DNA from 2 places in the Rhizobium sp. LjRoot254 genome. Region 1 is predicted to be linked to the other one. Evidence: predicted binding sites of a transcription regulator. Region 1 holds the regulator's gene; the other holds the start of a gene.

Evidence for each region. Region 1 encodes LexA, which represses DNA repair genes until DNA is damaged. Its sites were predicted from a motif close to TGTTCNNNNTGTGTTCNG; they were not measured.
Region 2: ACSQ26_RS20210 (DNA recombination protein RmuC) is a predicted target of LexA. The motif match lies at 1,370-1,387, and genes of this name have one in related genera.

Annotation. Positions count from the first base shown of each region.
Region 1 covers NZ_CAXUSM020000001.1:2,220,952-2,229,719, forward strand. The annotation lists gene ACSQ26_RS10905 (glutathione S-transferase family protein) at 1-463, opposite strand, end outside; gene ACSQ26_RS10910 (LysR family transcriptional regulator) at 572-1,483, shown strand; gene ACSQ26_RS10915 (BrnA antitoxin family protein) at 1,592-1,828, shown strand; gene lexA (transcriptional repressor LexA) at 2,004-2,714, shown strand; gene gmd (GDP-mannose 4,6-dehydratase) at 3,000-4,073, shown strand; gene fcl (GDP-L-fucose synthase) at 4,078-5,010, shown strand; gene ACSQ26_RS10935 (acyltransferase family protein) at 5,043-6,221, shown strand; partial or broken gene ACSQ26_RS10940 (IS3 family transposase) at 6,231-6,389, shown strand; gene ACSQ26_RS10945 (hypothetical protein) at 6,373-6,660, opposite strand; gene xth (exodeoxyribonuclease III) at 6,843-7,616, opposite strand; gene ACSQ26_RS10955 (porin) at 7,738-8,768, opposite strand, start outside.
Region 2 covers NZ_CAXUSM020000001.1:4,103,010-4,111,777, reverse strand. The annotation lists gene ACSQ26_RS20225 (PIN domain-containing protein) at 1-418, opposite strand, end outside; gene ACSQ26_RS20220 (FitA-like ribbon-helix-helix domain-containing protein) at 415-705, opposite strand; gene def (peptide deformylase) at 772-1,281, opposite strand; gene ACSQ26_RS20210 (DNA recombination protein RmuC) at 1,432-2,658, shown strand; gene ACSQ26_RS20205 (ribokinase) at 2,709-3,617, shown strand; gene ACSQ26_RS20200 (methyl-accepting chemotaxis protein) at 3,808-6,039, shown strand; gene ACSQ26_RS20195 (L,D-transpeptidase family protein) at 6,232-6,927, shown strand; gene ACSQ26_RS20190 (nucleoside hydrolase) at 6,943-7,887, opposite strand; gene ACSQ26_RS20185 (Hsp20 family protein) at 8,044-8,478, shown strand; gene ACSQ26_RS20180 (DUF1150 family protein) at 8,525-8,768, shown strand, end outside.

The DNA.
Region 1 (8,768 bases):
CGATGCTTGGCGCTGTGCCACCCGCGATCCACTTGCGCTGCCCGAGCTCCTGGTTGAGCACGCCAAGTATGGCATGGGCACGCGGAATCACCTCTTCCGGCCTGTAGGGCGCGTTGAACACCGTGATCAACCGCGCCTGAGCCGGTCCATGGGCGAGTTGCCCGGCTGCGACCGAGAGCCAGCGCTGCACTTCGGCTGCGCTGCGGGCATCTTCCGGCAGCCAGTCCGTACGGCCGAATTTCTTGGCGAGATAGACCAGGATCGCATTGGAATCGGCGATAATGATGCCATCATCCTCCAACACCGGCACCTGACCGAGTGCATTGAGCGCCAGAAATTCCGGCGATTTGTGCGCGCGCTGGGCAAGGTCGACATCGATGATCTGGCAATCGACGCCGAGCAACGAGAGGAACAGCCTGGCGCGATGCGAATGGCCCGATAGGGTGAAATTATAGAGCTTCATTTTGACCTCCGATAATTGGGAAGGCTCAATATGATTGTTCCCCTTGGAATTGATAATCGGTGAATATGGAACTACACTGTTACGTCAGACGAAATAACTAGGCAAAATATGGACCGCTTGCAGGGAATGCGCATTTTCACTGAAGTGGTCGATTCCGGTGGTTTCGCCGCCGCCGCCAAGGCGATGCATCTGAGCGCACCGGCGGTGACCCGCGCGGTTGCGTCTCTCGAAGCCGAGATCGGCACACGCCTGCTAATCCGCACCACCCGCTCGGTGAAGCTGACTGCAGCCGGCGAAGGCTATGTTGCCGATTGCCGGCGCATCCTCGCTGAAATCGCCGAGGCCGAGGCCAATGCCGCGGGCAGTTTCGGCAATCCGGCGGGCGCGATTACCGTCACCGCGCCGGTGCTTTTCGGCAGGCTCTACGTCCTGCCAATCCTGCTGGATTTCCTCGATCTCAATCCGGCCGTGCAGGTGCGGTTCCTTCTGCTCGACCGTGTCACCAATCTCGTAGATGAGGGAATCGACGTTGCCATCCGCATCGCCCACCTGCCCTCCTCCGGCCTGACCGCACGACGCGTCGGCTTCATCCGGCAGGTCGTGTGCGGATCGCCCGACTATTTCGACCGGCACGGCGAACCCAAAATTCCGCAGGACCTGACATCCCACCGGCTGATCGGCCGCGACGGCATTTTCGGCGGCGCCGAATGGCAATTCGGCAGAGCAACGAAGATTCGCGTTCCGATCTCGACCCGCCTCACCTGCAACACCAATGACGCCGTCATCGATGCGGTGATCGCCGGCTGGGGTCTGTCGCGCTTCCAGTCCTATCAGGTCGCTGCTCATGTCAGGGCTGGCCGCCTCAGGACCGTGCTTGCCGAGTTCGAACAGGAACCCGTGCCCATCCATATCGTGCATGCCGAAGGCAGGTCCGCATCGGGCCGTCTCCGCGCGTTCGTGGACTTCGCCTCGGAGCGTTTGCGTGCCGATCCGGTGCTGGCCGATCCGGCGAAGGTATGAGTTTGGAAGCATCCGCCGAAGATCACATGATCAGTATGCGGTGGACGTGAGACAATTAATCGGAAATGATCGTCGGCATCCAGCAATCAATAGACAGAAGGTGCCACCATGGCGAACCCACCCCGCAGACCCGTCAGCGCCATGGATGCCGCTGAAGCATTGTTCAAGCCGGCGAAAAAGGTGGCCGCAGCGCCTGCCGTCGAGCGGCCGGCGCTGCCCAACACGAGGGAACTGGTTTCGCTCAAGATCGACAGCGACGTTCTGGCGTATTTCCAGGAAGCAGGTCCTGGCTGGCAGGAGCGCATCAACGATACATTGCGGGCGGCAATGCAGAAAAAATCCTGAAGATTTCCGCGCGCGATGCGCCACAGTTCATACCAGATTGCCTTTTTTGGGTCCCAGCGCCGAAAAATCGCATGATCACATGCTGATATAAGCAAAAATTAAACTCTTGCAGAACATAAATGGAACATATAGTGTTTGTTCCAGATTTGTTTCACGATTCTGCCGGGGTTTGAACATGCTAACCAGAAAACAGCAGGAATTGCTTCTCTTCATTCACGAGCGGATGAAGGAATCGGGCATTCCACCTTCCTTCGACGAGATGAAGGATGCGCTCGACCTCGCCTCCAAGTCGGGCATCCACCGGCTGATCACGGCTCTCGAGGAGCGCGGCTTCATCCGCCGCCTGCCGAACCGGGCCCGTGCGCTCGAGGTGATCAAGCTGCCGGAGGCCTATTCGCCGAGCGTCAAGCCGGCCGCCAGGGGTTTCTCGCCCAGTGTCATCGAGGGTTCGCTCGGCAAGCCGCAAGCACAGCCTCGGCCCGCCAACGACGATGTGCTCGATTCCGTGGCCATTCCCGTCATGGGCCGTATCGCGGCCGGTGTACCGATCTCGGCAATCCAGAACAACACGCATGAGATCGCAGTGCCTTCCGGCATGATCGGCAGCGGCGATCACTATGCGCTGGAGGTCAAGGGCGACTCGATGATCGAGGCCGGCATCCTCGACGGCGACACCGTCGTGATCCGCACCGGTTCGACCGCAAGTCCCGGCGATATCGTGGTGGCACTGGTCGACGACGAGGAAGCAACCCTCAAGCGCTTCCGCCGGAAGGGTGCCTCGATCGCGCTCGAGGCGGCAAATCCCGCTTACGAGACGCGGATTTTCGGACCTGACCGCGTGAAGGTCCAGGGTAAGTTGGTGGGCCTCATCCGCCGTTATCATTGAGCATCTTGGCCGGGACCGGGAACTTCTTCCCCGACCCCTGCGTTTTCCGCTGGGCAGAGCCATATTTACCAGTTGAAGGCGGGATGATTGCAGTCTTGCGCGTCCTTCGATAAGAAGAAGCGAAGGGTCAGAATTTCCGGAAATTTCTGCTTTTGTCCGTCCCCTCCGGGGTGATCGGGCAATTGCTGTGCTGTGTTCCGGCCTTCCGACATTTTGCCGCCCCATTCCGCCTCTAGCGCGGAGGCAGGCAATGGCCCAGAGATTGCATTCGACAGGAGAATCCATTTGAGCAACGACAAGAGAAAAGTAGCCCTTGTTACCGGCATTACGGGCCAGGATGGCGCCTATCTCGCCGAGCTGCTTCTGAGCAAGGGTTACATCGTCCACGGCATCAAGCGCCGCTCGTCGTCGTTCAACACCAGCCGCATCGAGAACATCTACCAGGATCCGCACGAGAAGGATCAGCGGTTCATCCTGCATTACGGCGACATGACGGATTCGACCAACCTGATCCGCATCGTGCAGGAGGCCCAGCCGGACGAGATCTACAATCTCGCCGCCCAGAGCCATGTGCGCGTGTCCTTCGAGACGCCTGAATATACCGCCAATGCCGACGGCATCGGCACGTTGCGCCTGCTTGAGGCCATCCGCATCCTGAAGATGGAGAAGAAGACCCGCTTCTACCAGGCCTCCACGTCTGAGCTTTACGGCCTGGTGCAGGAAGTGCCGCAGCGCGAGACGACACCCTTCTATCCGCGCTCGCCTTATGCGGCGGCGAAACTCTATTCCTACTGGATCGTGGTCAATTACCGCGAAGCCTATGGCCTGCACGCCTCCAACGGCATCCTGTTCAATCACGAGAGCCCGCTGCGCGGCGAGACCTTCGTCACGCGCAAGATTACGCGTGCTGCCGCTGCCATCCGGCTCGGCAAGCAGGACAAGCTTTATGTCGGCAACATCGATGCCAAGCGCGACTGGGGCCATGCCCGCGAATATGTCCGCGGCATGTGGATGATGCTGCAGCAGGATGAGCCCGACGACTACGTGCTCGCCACCGGTGAGACGACGGAAGTGCGCCAGTTCATTACCTGGGCCTTCGAGGATGTCGGCATCAATCTCGAATGGCGCGGCACCGGCGTCGACGAAAAGGGCTACGACATGCTGTCAGGCAATACAGTGGTCGAGATCGACCCGCGCTATTTCCGTCCCACCGAGGTCGAACTCCTGATCGGCGATCCGTCCAAGGCGCATCAGAAGCTCGGCTGGAAGCACGATACCTCCGTCCGCGATCTTTGCCGCGAAATGGTCAACGAAGACCTCAAGGTCATGCAGACCGCGACCGTGATGAAGGAAGCCTGAGGCCATGTATTCCCTCTCCGGAAAGCGGGTCTGGGTCGCCGGTCATCGCGGCATGGTCGGTTCGGCGATCATGCGCCGGCTCGATAGCGAAGGTTGTGAGGTGCTGGTCGCGTCACGCCAGGAGGCCGACCTGCGCGACCAGGCCGCGACCATGGCCTGGATCGAAAAAGCCAAGCCTGACGCCGTCTTTCTCGCAGCGGCGAAAGTCGGAGGCATCCTCGCCAACGACACCTATCCGGCCGACTTCCTCTACGACAACCTGATGATCGAGGCGAACATCATCAACGGCGCGTTCAAGGTTGGTGTCGAGAAGCTAATGTTCCTCGGCTCGTCCTGCATCTACCCGAAATTCGCAGCCCAGCCGATCACCGAGGATGCGATGCTGACGGGCCCGCTGGAGCCGACCAACGAATGGTATGCGATCGCCAAGATCGCCGGCATCAAGCTTGCGGATGCCTATCGCAAGCAGCATGGCGCCGATTTCATCTCCGGCATGCCGACCAACCTCTACGGCCCCGGCGACAATTTCGATTTGAATTCCAGCCATGTCATGCCGGCGCTGATCCGCAAGGCGCATGAAGCGAAGCTCGCCGGCGCGCCTGACATCACCATATGGGGAACCGGCACGCCGCGGCGCGAGTTCCTGCACGTGGATGATTGCGCCGACGCCTGCGTTCATCTGATGAAGAATTATTCGGCCGCCGGCCACGTCAATATCGGCTCCGGCGACGACATTACGATCCTGGAACTCACCAAACTGGTTTGCGACGCCGTCGGATTCCAGGGCGAGATCGCCCACGACCTGACCAAGCCGGATGGCACGCCCCGCAAGCTGATGAGCGCCGACAAGCTGCGCGGCATGGGCTGGCAGCCATCGATCGAACTCAAGGACGGCATCGCCGCCGTCTACAAGTGGTTCCTGGAAAACAAGGCCTGATCGATCCGACGGCGGCGACTGGAGCGCAATGAATGGCGGACAGCCGGCATCAACTGGCATTTCTCGACGGCCTCCGCGGATATGCCTCGCTGTGGGTGCTGGTCGGCCATGCCATGTTCATGACCGGCTACAAGATCGAGATCATCGCCCAGCCCGACATGGCGGTCGAGCTCTTCATCATCATCTCCGGCTTCCTGATGACCTACCACTATCAGGCTCGCGAGGTGCGAGAACCGTGGATGGAGCCTGATACCTGGAAGATCTTCTGGATTCGCAGGTTTTTTCGCATAGCCCCACTCTATTATGTCTGCCTGGCGCTCGCGCTCTATTTCGGGCCGGAACTCTGGCAGAGCAGGCTCGATGCCGCCACGGTCCTGTCCGGCGGTGTCGAAGAGCAGGCCCGTTATGCCAGCCGCTATCTCGATCAATCGCTGACCAACATCCTGCTGCATGTCAGCTTTCTGTTCGGCATGACCTGGACGCACAATTTCCAGACCCCCCTGCCCGATTGGTCGATCGGGCTCGAAATGCAATATTATGCGATCTTTCCGTTCCTGATGATCCTTGCGCTGAAGCTCGGCCGCATCGCCGGCATGGCGCTCCTCGTGGGCGTCATGGCGGTCGTGGGCGCCTGGCTCGACCGCAACGGCTTCGTCATCGGCGCCTATTCGATCCTGGCCATGAAGTTCCACCTCTTCGCCGCCGGCATGCTGATCGCCATGACGCTGCGCGCCGACGGTAAATGGAAGTGGCTGCTTGTTGTGGGCGCGGTGGCCGTTATCTTCGTACCACTCGGCGGCGGCCGTTCGGCGCTGCATCGCGCTATCAAGATTGCCATCGTACTCGGCTTTGTCGCGCTTCTCTACAAGGACCGCCTGCCGGCGCTCCTCAAATGGCCGACAGAGGTGCTGGACCGGTTCCTGTCGAACGCGCCCGCGCGCTTTATCGGTGACGTCTCCTACGGCGTTTACCTATTGCACCTGATCGTCATGCTGCCGGTGTGTGGCTGGCTGGCGATCCAATTCCCTGAAACGGCGCCGATCCCGCGTTTCTTCGCATCACTGGCCCTCACCGTGCCGATTACCTATGGGGTCGCCTATCTTTGCTACCGCTTCATAGAGCAGCCCGGCATCAGCCTCGGGCGAAAGATCGCCAGCCGCTACCAGAAAGCAACTCCACCGAAGGGCATCCCGAGCGAGAATCCAGCCTGATCCCACACCGACCGCATCAAACTGAAACTCAAAGGGCTGAGCCCTGTGCAATACAGAACCCAGCCCGTGATTCTTTCCAGTCTGTGGCCATCCAACTTTATGGGATCAGTTCATTTGGCGGCACTTCAAGCACTCGATCATCCATCCGGAATCACTCATCGACGATAACCGTCGAAGGTTCTTGCTGGATGACGACATTGGGCTGGCGCTTCTTGATGATCACGGTTTCCTGTCTCGGCCTTCCGGCGTCATCGATAATCGCGCCGGTGGTCAGGCCCACGGCGCCACCAACGACAGCACCCACAGGGCCGGCAACGACTGCGCCTGTAGCGGCACCCGCGACGACGCCGGTCGTCGTGGCGGAACTATCCGCATGGGCGGCTGGAATAAAGGCCGCCGAAAGGGCGATTGTGGCAGCAACGAACAGTGTCTTTTTCATCGGTCTTCTCCATATTTCGATAGGTCCATGCCGGGTTAATCCCATCCGGCAGTGATGGTTCCGATAAAATTCACGGCCTGTTTCCGTTCACTTTTCGAAAAGTGAATATGTCCGGCGTTAGAAATCCGTCTGCGTTCCGGGCGGCATGCCGCACTTTAAACACAGTTCGCAGGTGGCTGGATTCACTCCGAAACTTCGATCCAGACGGGCGCATGGTCACTCGAATGCGCCCAACCCCTGACATGACGATCAACGCCGGCAGAGACCAGGCGCGACGAGATTTTGGGCGCGAGCAGGAAGTGATCGATGCGCAGTCCCGCGTCGCGCGCGAAGGCATTGCGGAAATATTTCCAGAACGTGTAGATCCGTGCGTCGGGATTGAGATGGCGGACCGCGTCGGTCCAGCCCTGGTTGACGAGGTTGCGGTAGGCCTCGCGGACCTCGGTTCTGAACAACGCATCGTCGCGCCAGCGTTCCGGTGCATAGACGTCGAGATCGGTCGGCATGACATTATAGTCGCCGATCAGAGCAGCCGGGATATCGAGTGCCAGCAGTTCGCCCGCATAAGCGTGCAGGCGATCGAACCAGCGGAGCTTGTAATCGAATTTGGGTCCGGGCGCCGGGTTGCCGTTTGGCAGGTACAGGCAGCCGACGAGAATGCCGGAAACGGCGGCTTCGATATAGCGGCTATGGCTGTCGTAGGGATCGCCGGGAAGGCCGCGGCGCGTTTGCACGGGTTCGGTGTCGCGCGCCAGGATCGCCACGCCGTTCCAGCTCTTCTGCCCGTGCCAGATGGCGCCGTAACCGGCACGTTCCAAGACGCGGGCGGGGAACTTCTCGTCCGGCGCCTTCAGTTCCTGGAGGCAGACCACATCGGGTGAGGATTCCTCAAGCCACCGCAACAGGATATCGAGCCGTCCATTGATCCCGTTGACATTGTAGGAGGCGATTTTCATGCCGTAAGAATGCTTCTGAAGACCCGGTAGTTCCTGCGGCGGCGGCCGTTCGGATGGATCGGACAAGCACAAAAAAGCAGGACCCGCGATGCGGGCCCTACTCAAGCGATATTAAGCGATATTAGAAGTTACGCTGGAAGCGGACGAAACCAGCCTTGCTGTCGTCGCCTTCGTCCGGGTTGAAGTACACGCCTTCAACCAAGACCGAGAAGCCCGTGGCAACTTCCCAGTTGACATCGCCAACCAGGCGCCAGTCGCCGTTGTCGAACCACTGGATGTCCTTCGCGACGGTCACGGTGTCGGTGACCTTGGCAGACAGGCCGATCAAGGCGCTGAAGCCGTCATAAGCGAAGTAAATGTTTTCCGAGCTGTCCGAATACAGGCCCATGGCAGTGAAGCCGAACATGCCGATGTCGCCACGAACAACCTTCTTGATCGCGAAGGATTCGTCGGATTCGTCATATGCGACCGCAGCGGCAGCGGAGTAGTCGCCGAACGTGCCGGACACACCAGCCGAGATATCGGGCAGGTACTGGCGACCTCGCTTGCCGGCGACGCCGTCGCCGTCATGATCTTCCGGCTTGTAGAACTCGTCGGCATCGTTGTCGAGCGACACGAAGGCCTTGTAGTTGCCGAAGTCAGCAGTGTAGCTCACATACTGGCGGGAATCCGGATAGTTGAAGTCCGTCGTATAGATGCCACCATCATCGGTACGGCCGCCGTCGCCCATGAACTTGGCCCACTGGCTGTCGTAGTTGCCGAATTCGAGACCGCCGATGCCGAAGTAGTAGTAGGCACGGAGGTAGCTGTTATCGCCGTCGCCATAGATGTTTTCGCCGTTGTTCACGGAGTCGGTCTGGATACGAATCCAGCTATAGACAGTGCCCCACTCGGAATCATTCCTTGCATCGAAATTGACGCGAACGCGAGTGTGGTTGTCGTAGGAATCCTTCGTCGTTTTGGCGATGGGGTTGCCATCAGCATCGAGCTTGAGGGTGCCATCCGCACGGGTCTTGAACATCAACGCACCGTTGCGGTCATACTTTTGCGTACCGCCGTCGTCGAAGCGCTTTTCATAGCGCAGCTGGCCGGAGATCTTGAGGCAGGTTTCGGTGCCCGGGATGTAGAAGAAGCCCGTGCCGTAAGCGTCGC
Region 2 (8,768 bases), 1.9 Mb from region 1:
CGCCTTCAAACGGGTTTACGAGCGAGAGATCAAGCCCTTCGAAGTCTTTTGTGTTGCGTGTGGCGAGTGTCGCGCCGTGAGAGAGGCAGATGGCGGCGATCTGGGCGTCCTGGATCGTCATCATGCGACCATTCATTTCTCGCCGAGCTCTCATTAAACCCGCCAGTGCGGACGAGGCGTTGCTTGAACGGAGAATGCGCGTGGCATAGCGGACTTCGAGTATTTCCCTTGCATTGTCGAGATACCGTGAGGACCGGTGCTTGAGACGGTGCTTTTCACCGCCGTAGAAAAGCTCGGTAATTGTCATGTCCGTCAGATAGAGCTCTTCCGTGCGTTGAATGGAAAGCCAGTACACGAGGGCGGCATCCGGAAGCCGGCGGCTGGTCTCGGAAACGATGTTGGTATCGAGGACTATCATTCCTCAAAGCTAAAAGGACGACCGAAGTCCTTCTTTCTTTGTTGTTCGATTTCATCCATGATCTCCGAGAATTGGTCGCTTTCCTCATCGAAAGGCGCGAACAGTGCCCGTAATTGCTCGTATGGATTCCCAGCGGCTAGTTCGTTTTCCTGCGTCTGATGCTCGAGGATACCGCGACGGAGCATCTCTCTCGCCGCGTCCGACATGCTTCTGCCTGTCGAGCTGGCGATTTGTCCGAGCCCTCGCTTCAAATCCTCTGGCACATTCCGGATTAGCAGATCGCCCATGCGTTGGCTCCTATGATATCAGTGATATCATAGTGCCAAAATATCGGATTATCAATGATTGGGCTATTAGGCCCGCATCTTCGCCTTGGTGAATTTCTTGATCACCATTTCCCGTTTCAACCGTGAGATATAGTCGATGAACAGCACGCCGTTGAGGTGGTCGATCTCGTGCTGCAGGCAGGTGGCGAGCAGGCCCCCTGCCTCGACGATCTGTTCCTTGCCCGCTATATCGATATATTTCACGGTGACCTTCGCCGGCCGTTCCACCTCGGCATAGTAATCCGGGATCGACAGGCAGCCTTCCTCATAGGCCGAACGTTCGTCCGACGAGCGCAGGATCTCGGGATTGATGAAGATCTGCGGTTGCCTCTCCTCGCCCTCCTTGTGGAGGTCGATCACCAGCAATTGTTTCGGAATTCCGACCTGGATGGCGGCCAGCCCGATGCCGGGCGCGTCATACATGGTCTCCAGCATGTCGTCCGAGAGCTTGCGCACCGCGTCGTCGACTTGTGCGATGGGGGAGGAAACCTGGCGAAGCACCGGGTCGGGAAGGATGATAAGAGGCTTGATCGTCATGCCGTCTCACTTAGTACAGCGCGGGAATTCTTGCAATATTGATGATCCCTTGAAATTGCAGTGTTTCGAACGGGATAGGTCATAGCGCTGTTCCCGTTTTGATCTGGTCACCGCGCGCGAATCTGTTATGGTCGCCCGATGCAGGATCTCATCTCACTGAACACGACGCTTTTCACCATCGGGCAATACCCGGTTACGCTGGCAATCCTTCTCGTTGCGGCGGGCGTGGCGCTTGTTGGGATGCTGGTTCTGGCCACCCTTGGCTGGTCGGCGTCACGTCGCGCGGCGGAGAATGCGCGTCTGGACGCCGAACGCCGCGCTGGCGAGGCCGAACTCCGCATGGCGGAGATCCTCAAAGCGCAGACCGAGATGCAGGGCCGCATTGCCGCGATGACGGATGTGTTCGGCTCGCGCCAGCACGAACTCAACCAGTCGATCAACCAGCGCATCGACGGCATGACGCACCGCATCGGCCAGACCATGACCGAACAGACAAAGCAGACGCACGAAAACCTGCGCCGCCTGCAGGAACGGCTGGCCGTCATCGATACGGCGCAGAACAATATCCAGGCGCTCGCCAAGGATGTCGTCGGGCTTCAGGCGATCCTGTCGAACAAGCAGACCCGTGGCGCCTTCGGCCAGTCGCGGATGGAAACGATCGTCGCCGATGGCCTGCCGATGGGAGCCTATGAGTTTCAGGCGACGCTCACCAACGGCTCGCGGCCCGATTGCCTGATCAGAATGCCGAACGGCCAGCCGTCGCTGGTGGTCGATGCAAAGTTCCCGCTCGAGGCGTGGAACGCGATCCGCGATGCGGGTCCCGATGGAGCCAAGATCGCCAGCCAGCAGTTTCGCCGGGATATCGAGGTCCATATCAAGGATATCTCGGAGAAATACCTGATCCGCGGCGAGACGCAGGACACGGCCTTCATGTTCGTGCCGTCGGAATCGATCTTCGCCGAGATCCACGAGAATTTCGAGGGGATCGTCCAGCGTGCTCACAAGGCGCGGATCGTCATCGTCTCGCCGTCCCTGCTGATGCTGTCGATCCAGGTCATCCAGGCGGTGCTAAAGGACCAGCGCATGCGCGAACAGGCCCATCTCATCCAGGGCGAGGTTATCCGTCTGATGGAGGATCTCACGCGCCTCGACGACCGGGTGCAGAAGCTGCAGGGACATTTCTCCGCGGCCCAGAAGGATGTCGAGCAGATCGTCACATCATCGAGCAAACTCGCCAAGCGCGGCGAGCGTATCGAGGCGATGGAGTTCGAGGTCGTGCCGCCACAGGGCGTCGCCGCCAATCCCGTCGAGGCGCCGTCGCGCAGTGTCGAAAGCCGCACCGGCCAATTGAAGCTGAGAGTGGTTGACGAGGACTGAGAATCCGGGCCAATGATGTCTTGGGGAAACCACAAGAACAGGCCAGAAAAATGATCACCGTCCTCGGTTCCATCAACATGGATCTCATCGCCAGCGTCTCGCGGCTACCGAAGCCGGGCGAGACTGTCACCGGCGAAAATTTCGTCACCGCGCCGGGCGGCAAGGGGGCCAACCAGGCGCTGGCCGCGCACCGGGCGGGTGCCGATGTGGTCATGGCGGGCGCCACCGGCGAGGACGAGTTTGCGGTGCCCGCGCTCACCTATCTCCGCTATGACGGCGTCAATCTCAACCGTGTGAAGAGTGCGTCGAAGGCCACGGGCGTGGCGCTGATCTTCGTCGGCGCGGATGGCGAGAATGTCATCGCCATTGTGGCTGGTGCCAATGGCACGGTGACGGCTGAGGATGCAAAGGCAGCGGTGGGCGATATGAAGCGCGGCGACACGCTGATGCTGCAGATGGAGATCCCGCCCGCGGCGATCGAGGCAGGCCTCAAGGCGGCGAAGGAAAAAGGCGTTATATCAGTGGTCAACATCGCGCCGATCACGGCTGATGCCAAGCGGCTCGCCGAGATGGCGGATGTCGTCATCGCCAACGAGACCGAGTTCGAACTGTTCTCGGGCAAGAAGACGCTTGACAGTGCATCCCGCGAGGCCGAGATGCTGCGCATCAACCAGGAAACCAAGCAGACCCTGATCGTCACGCTCGGCTCCGAGGGTGTGGTCGCCGTCCGCAACGGCAGCCTCCATCGCGCCGCAGGGCTGAAGATCGAGCCCGTCGATACGGTCGGTGCGGGCGATACGTTCTGCGGTTACTTCGCTGCCGGCCTCGACCGGGGAGTGCGCTTCGAGGTCGCACTACAGCGCGCGGCTATCGCCGGTTCGCTCGCCTGCACGAAGGCCGGCGCGCAGCCGTCTATCCCGTTTGACCGCGACGTCCAGAAGAACCTCAAGACTGCTTGACCGGCGGCGGAATCCCGCGACGGCACGGAGTCAAAATGTCGCGGTGCACCGTTCGCCAGTCGTTAACCAATTGGCTTTAGACAAGACCATGCCGCCGGTCCGTGCTTTGTTGACCGGCTTATTGCCTTGAATGCAATGGTTTTTCCATGATGGAAGCGGCACCCCACCCGCCACTCGTTCCGAGGCTGTCATGTTGAAATTCGCCCCGAAGTCTCTCGCGCCCAAACTCCTGCTCGTTACCGGCGCCATCATTGCCCTTCTTCTTCTCGCTTCCAATTTCGTATTGATTGGCCAGACGCGCGACCGCGTCCATTCGCTGATCATGGCCCAGGCCGAGACCGAGGCCAAGGCGATCGCGCAGGGTATCGTCACGGAGACCGGTGCGCTCGCCAGTGCCGCACGCACCATGTCCGGCGTGATTTCGCACGGTCATCAGCTTGGCTCGTTCGACCGCAAAGCGGTGATCGACATTCTCAAGACCGGCCTCGAACAGCAGAAGATGGCGTTCGGCAGCTGGTTCGCCGAAGCCCCGGAAGGCTTCGACAAGCGTCAGGCGGAGGCCAAGGACAAGCTTGACCTCGGCGGCAACAAGAACGGCGTCTTCACGCCCTACTGGACCAAGGCCAAGGATGGCTCGGCGAGCTTCAGCACCTTCGGCGAGGATTATGCGGCCGAATGGTACGCCAAGGCCGCGACATCGCAGAAGGGCGCGATCACCAAGCCTTACGTCGCCTCGGAAATCCAGCCGCCCACCGCGATGAGCTCGATCGCCTATCCCGTCATGTCGGATGGCAAGCTCATCGGCGTCACGGGCGTCGATGTCTCGCTCGGCATGCTGCAGGAAAGCCTTGCCAAGCTCACGCCCTTCGGCACGGGCCGGGTGCTGCTGCTGTCACAGGATGGCAAATGGCTCGTCTCGCCCAGCGCGGACTTGCTCAACAAGGACTATGAGGACATCGCTCCGGACGCCGTGAAGGCAGCACTCGCCGATGGCAAGATGACGACGCTCGCTGATATCGATGGTACCGACGGCGCCCGCTTCAACCGTCTCGTCTATCCCTTCGCGCTGCCCGATCTCAATGTCAGCTGGGTGTTGCTTGTCGATATTCCCCATGCCGCGCTCGCAACCCCGGTGCGCGACCAGACCATCATGATGGTCATCGGCGGTATCGCTGTGTTGCTGGCCGCACTCGCCGGCCTCTATTTCGCCGCCCGCAGCTTCATCGCAAAGCCGCTCGAAGGCCTGATCGGTGATGTCGGCCGAATGAGCGCCGGCGATTACAGTGCGCCCGTCAACGGCCAGGACCGCCAGGATGAGACCGGCGCCGTGGCCCAGGCGCTCGAAACCTTCCGCCACCGCCTCGCCGACAGCAATCGTCTTGAAGCCGAAGCCACCGAGGCCCGCCGTCGTGGCGAGGACGAGCGCAGCCGAACCGAGGCTGAACGCAGCGAGAATGCCCGCGTGCAGCAGTTCGTCGTTGGCCAGTTGAAGGATGCGCTCGGCAAGCTCTCCGCCGGCGACCTCGCCTTCCGCATGAATTCGGAATTCCCCGGCGAATACGAGGAACTCAAGACCAACTTCAACTCTGCCATGGAAAGCCTCGAAGAGACGATCCGCATGGTCGGCCTTGCCGTTTCCAATATCGATGCAGGCACCAGCGAGATCTCTACTGGCGCCAACGACCTGTCGCACCGCACCGAGCAGCAGGCGGCCCAGATCGAGGAGACGGCAGCCGCCCTCAACGAACTCACCGAGCAGGTGCATTCGAGCGCCGAGAATGCCAAGACCGCTGCTTCGGCCGTCAACAACGCCAACCAGGAAGCAGCCAAGTCGGGCAGCATCGTCAAGAACGCCATTGCCGCCATGCACGGCATCGAGAAGAGCTCGGCGCAGATCACCAACATCATCGGCGTGATCGACGAGATTGCCTTCCAGACCAACCTGCTAGCACTTAATGCGGGCGTTGAAGCGGCACGTGCCGGTGACGCCGGCAAGGGCTTTGCGGTCGTGGCACAGGAAGTGCGCGAACTGGCACAGCGCTCGGCAACCGCCGCCAAGGAAATCAAGTCGCTGATCAGCGCGTCGGAATCGCAGGTCAATGACGGCGTGGCGCTCGTTGCCCAGACCGGCACGGCGCTGGAGGCGATCTCCAGCCAGGTCGTCCACATCAACGGCCTGATCAACATGATCTCGGTGTCGTCGAGCGAACAGGCGGCCGGCCTGCGCGAAATGAACACCGCCATGCACCACATGGATCAGGTCACCCAGCAGAACGCGGCCATGGTCGAGGAAACCACGGCGGCCTCGGTCTCGCTCAGTGATGAAGCGGCCCAGTTGAAGGCACTGGTTGCGAGGTTCCGGGTATCAGGCGGTACGCCGACGCGTGATCTCAGGTCAGTCGCGCGCCGCATGCGGGCGTGATTGCAGCAAGCGCTTCATGATCTCCAACGTCCGCCCGGCAATGGCTTGCCCGGCGGACGTTGCGACATTTATCCCACGGCCATCATCCGGCCCGGCCGAATGACGGGATCGTGATCGGTTTTCGCCTTGCCGCAGGGCAAAAAATCTCGCTAGGAATCGGTCTCGATTGATCCCTGCCAGAAAAGAACTGCATTGACTCCGATCGCATCGCCTCTCTCCCGCCGCCACTTCATTCTTGGCTCCCTGTCAGCCACTGCTGCCTTGGCCGGTTGCTCAACCTCGATCCGGGCACCAGTTCCCGGGTTTGCCACGCCCCCCATCGCGCCGCCGACGGCGGAAGAACTCGCGGTTATTTACGGGCCGAAGCAGGATGGCGACTTCGTCCTCCCCGCGATACCCTATGAGCAGATCGATCCGAAATTCTATCGCCAGCGCGTCGCCAATCCGACTTCCGAACGCCCGGGTACAGTGGTCGTCGATACGCCGTCGCGGTTTCTCTATGTCATCGAGCCCGGCGGTACTGCGATGCGCTACGGCGTCGGCATCGGCCGCGATGGTTTCGCCTGGCAGGGCGAGGGCGTGATCCAATGGCGGCAGCACTGGCCTCACTGGAAGCCGCCGAACGAAATGGTTGCCCGCCAGCCCGAACTGGCCCGCTATTCCATCGACAAAGGCGGCATGAAGCCGGGGCTGGAAAATCCGCTCGGAGCCCGCGCGCTCTATATATTCCAGAACGGCGCGGACACGCTTTACCGGCTCCATGGATCGCCGCAATGGGATTCCATCGGCAAGGCGACCTCGTCGGGTTGCGTGCGGCTGATCAACCAGGATGTGATCGATCTCTACGAGCGCGTCCCCTACCACGCCAAGATCGTCGTTTACCAATAGGCTCGTAGTGAGGCGTTAAAGCCTCGCCACGCGCTCCGTCAGCAGTTCGAAGAAGCCTTCGTCGTCGACATCCCTAAGCACCAGCGCATTGTGCTTGCGCTTGGTCACCTGCCACCAATCGACCACCGTCATACCCAGTGTCAGTTCGGAATTGAGTTCGATCTCGACATTGCATTCCCGGCCCTTGTAGAGTTCTGGCCTGATCAGGTAGGCAATCACGTTGGGGTCATGCAGCGGCCCGCCGTCAGAGCCGTATTTCACGATGTCGAAACGCTCGAAGAACGCCAGCATGTCGGCCAGCGCGACCGCGGGCTTGGTGCCAACAGCGCGGATTTTATCGACGCGTCGCTTATAGGTCAGCACCTTATGCGTCAGATCGAGCGGGATCATGACGATGCGGATGCCGGATTTGAAGACAATCTCCGCTGCTTCCGGATCGACATAGATGTTGAATTCCGCAGCCGGTGTGATGTTGCCGACCTCGAAATAGGCGCCGCCCATCAGGACGATCTCCTGGACGCGCGCGACAATGTCAGGCGCCTTCTGGAACGCCGTGGCGATATTGGTCAGCGCGCCGAGCGGGCAGAGCGTGACGGTACCCGGGGGTTCGCTGCGCACGGTCTCGATAATGAAATCGACGCCGTGCTGCACTTGCAACGGCGTCACCGGATCGAAGAGTTCGGGACCGTCGAGCCCGGTGGCACCATGCACATGTTCGGCGGTCACCAGCGGCCGCTTCAGCGGCCTGTCGCAGCCGGCGAACACTTTCACGTCGGTACGGTTCGAGAAATCGCAGACGATCCTCGCATTCCTGGAGGTGAGCGCCAGCGGCACGTTTCCGGCAACTGCGGTGATGCCGATAACTTCAATTTCCTCAGGCGAGCCGAGCGCCAGCATGATCGCCGCTGCGTCGTCCTGACCGGGATCCGTGTCGATGATGATCTTGCGGGGATGTGCCATTTTTCTGAATCCTCCAGTCTTTTTCATGCCTTGCGCGACCATGGTCTAACCACCCCGTGGACGCCTTGCAACTCCCGCCCTGTTACACCATATGAAACACCGTGGATGCTCATCGAGGTCCACGAATTGTCGCTTGCAGCCAAGGACATGGAAAAGATGACACGTGTGACCCCCTTTGCGAGCCCGCTTCTCCTGGGCTTTGACGCAATGGAGAAGACGCTGGAGCGCCTCTCCAAGATCAATGACGGTTATCCGCCCTATAATATCGAACGTTTGCGCGCCGACGATGTCACCGGTGAGCCCGACCGGCTGCGAATCACGCTTGCCGTTGCCGGCTTTGCCGAGGAAGACCTCGACGTCACCACCGAAGAAAACCAGCTCACCATCCGTGGCCGCCAGGCCGCTGAACCCGGCGAGCGGGAATTTCTCCATCGTGGCATCGCATCGCGACAGTTCCAGCGATGTTTCATGCTCGCCGACGGCATGATCGTCACCGCGGCAGCGCTGAAGAACGGTCTTCTATCCATCGACCTCGTTCGTCCCGAACCTGCGAAAATGGTGAGAAAAATTAATATTTCTGTCCCAGACTGAATAATTGCGGAATTGCCGCGTCTCCTAATTAGAAGGAGTTTTTGACATGATCTCCAAAAACACACAGGCGGGTCGCATGACCAGGAATGAATTCGCGCATCTCGGCGCGGGCAAGGTTGGCTACATCAGGAAGATGCGTTCGGAAGACGTTTCCAGCGTATTTCCGGAAGCGCCGGACCTCAACCCGGGCCTCGATCTCTGGGCCCTGTTCGGCGCCGATGGCACGCCCATCCTGCTGACGGACAACCGTTCCTCGACCTTCTTCAAGGCCGCCGAGGACGATCTGACGA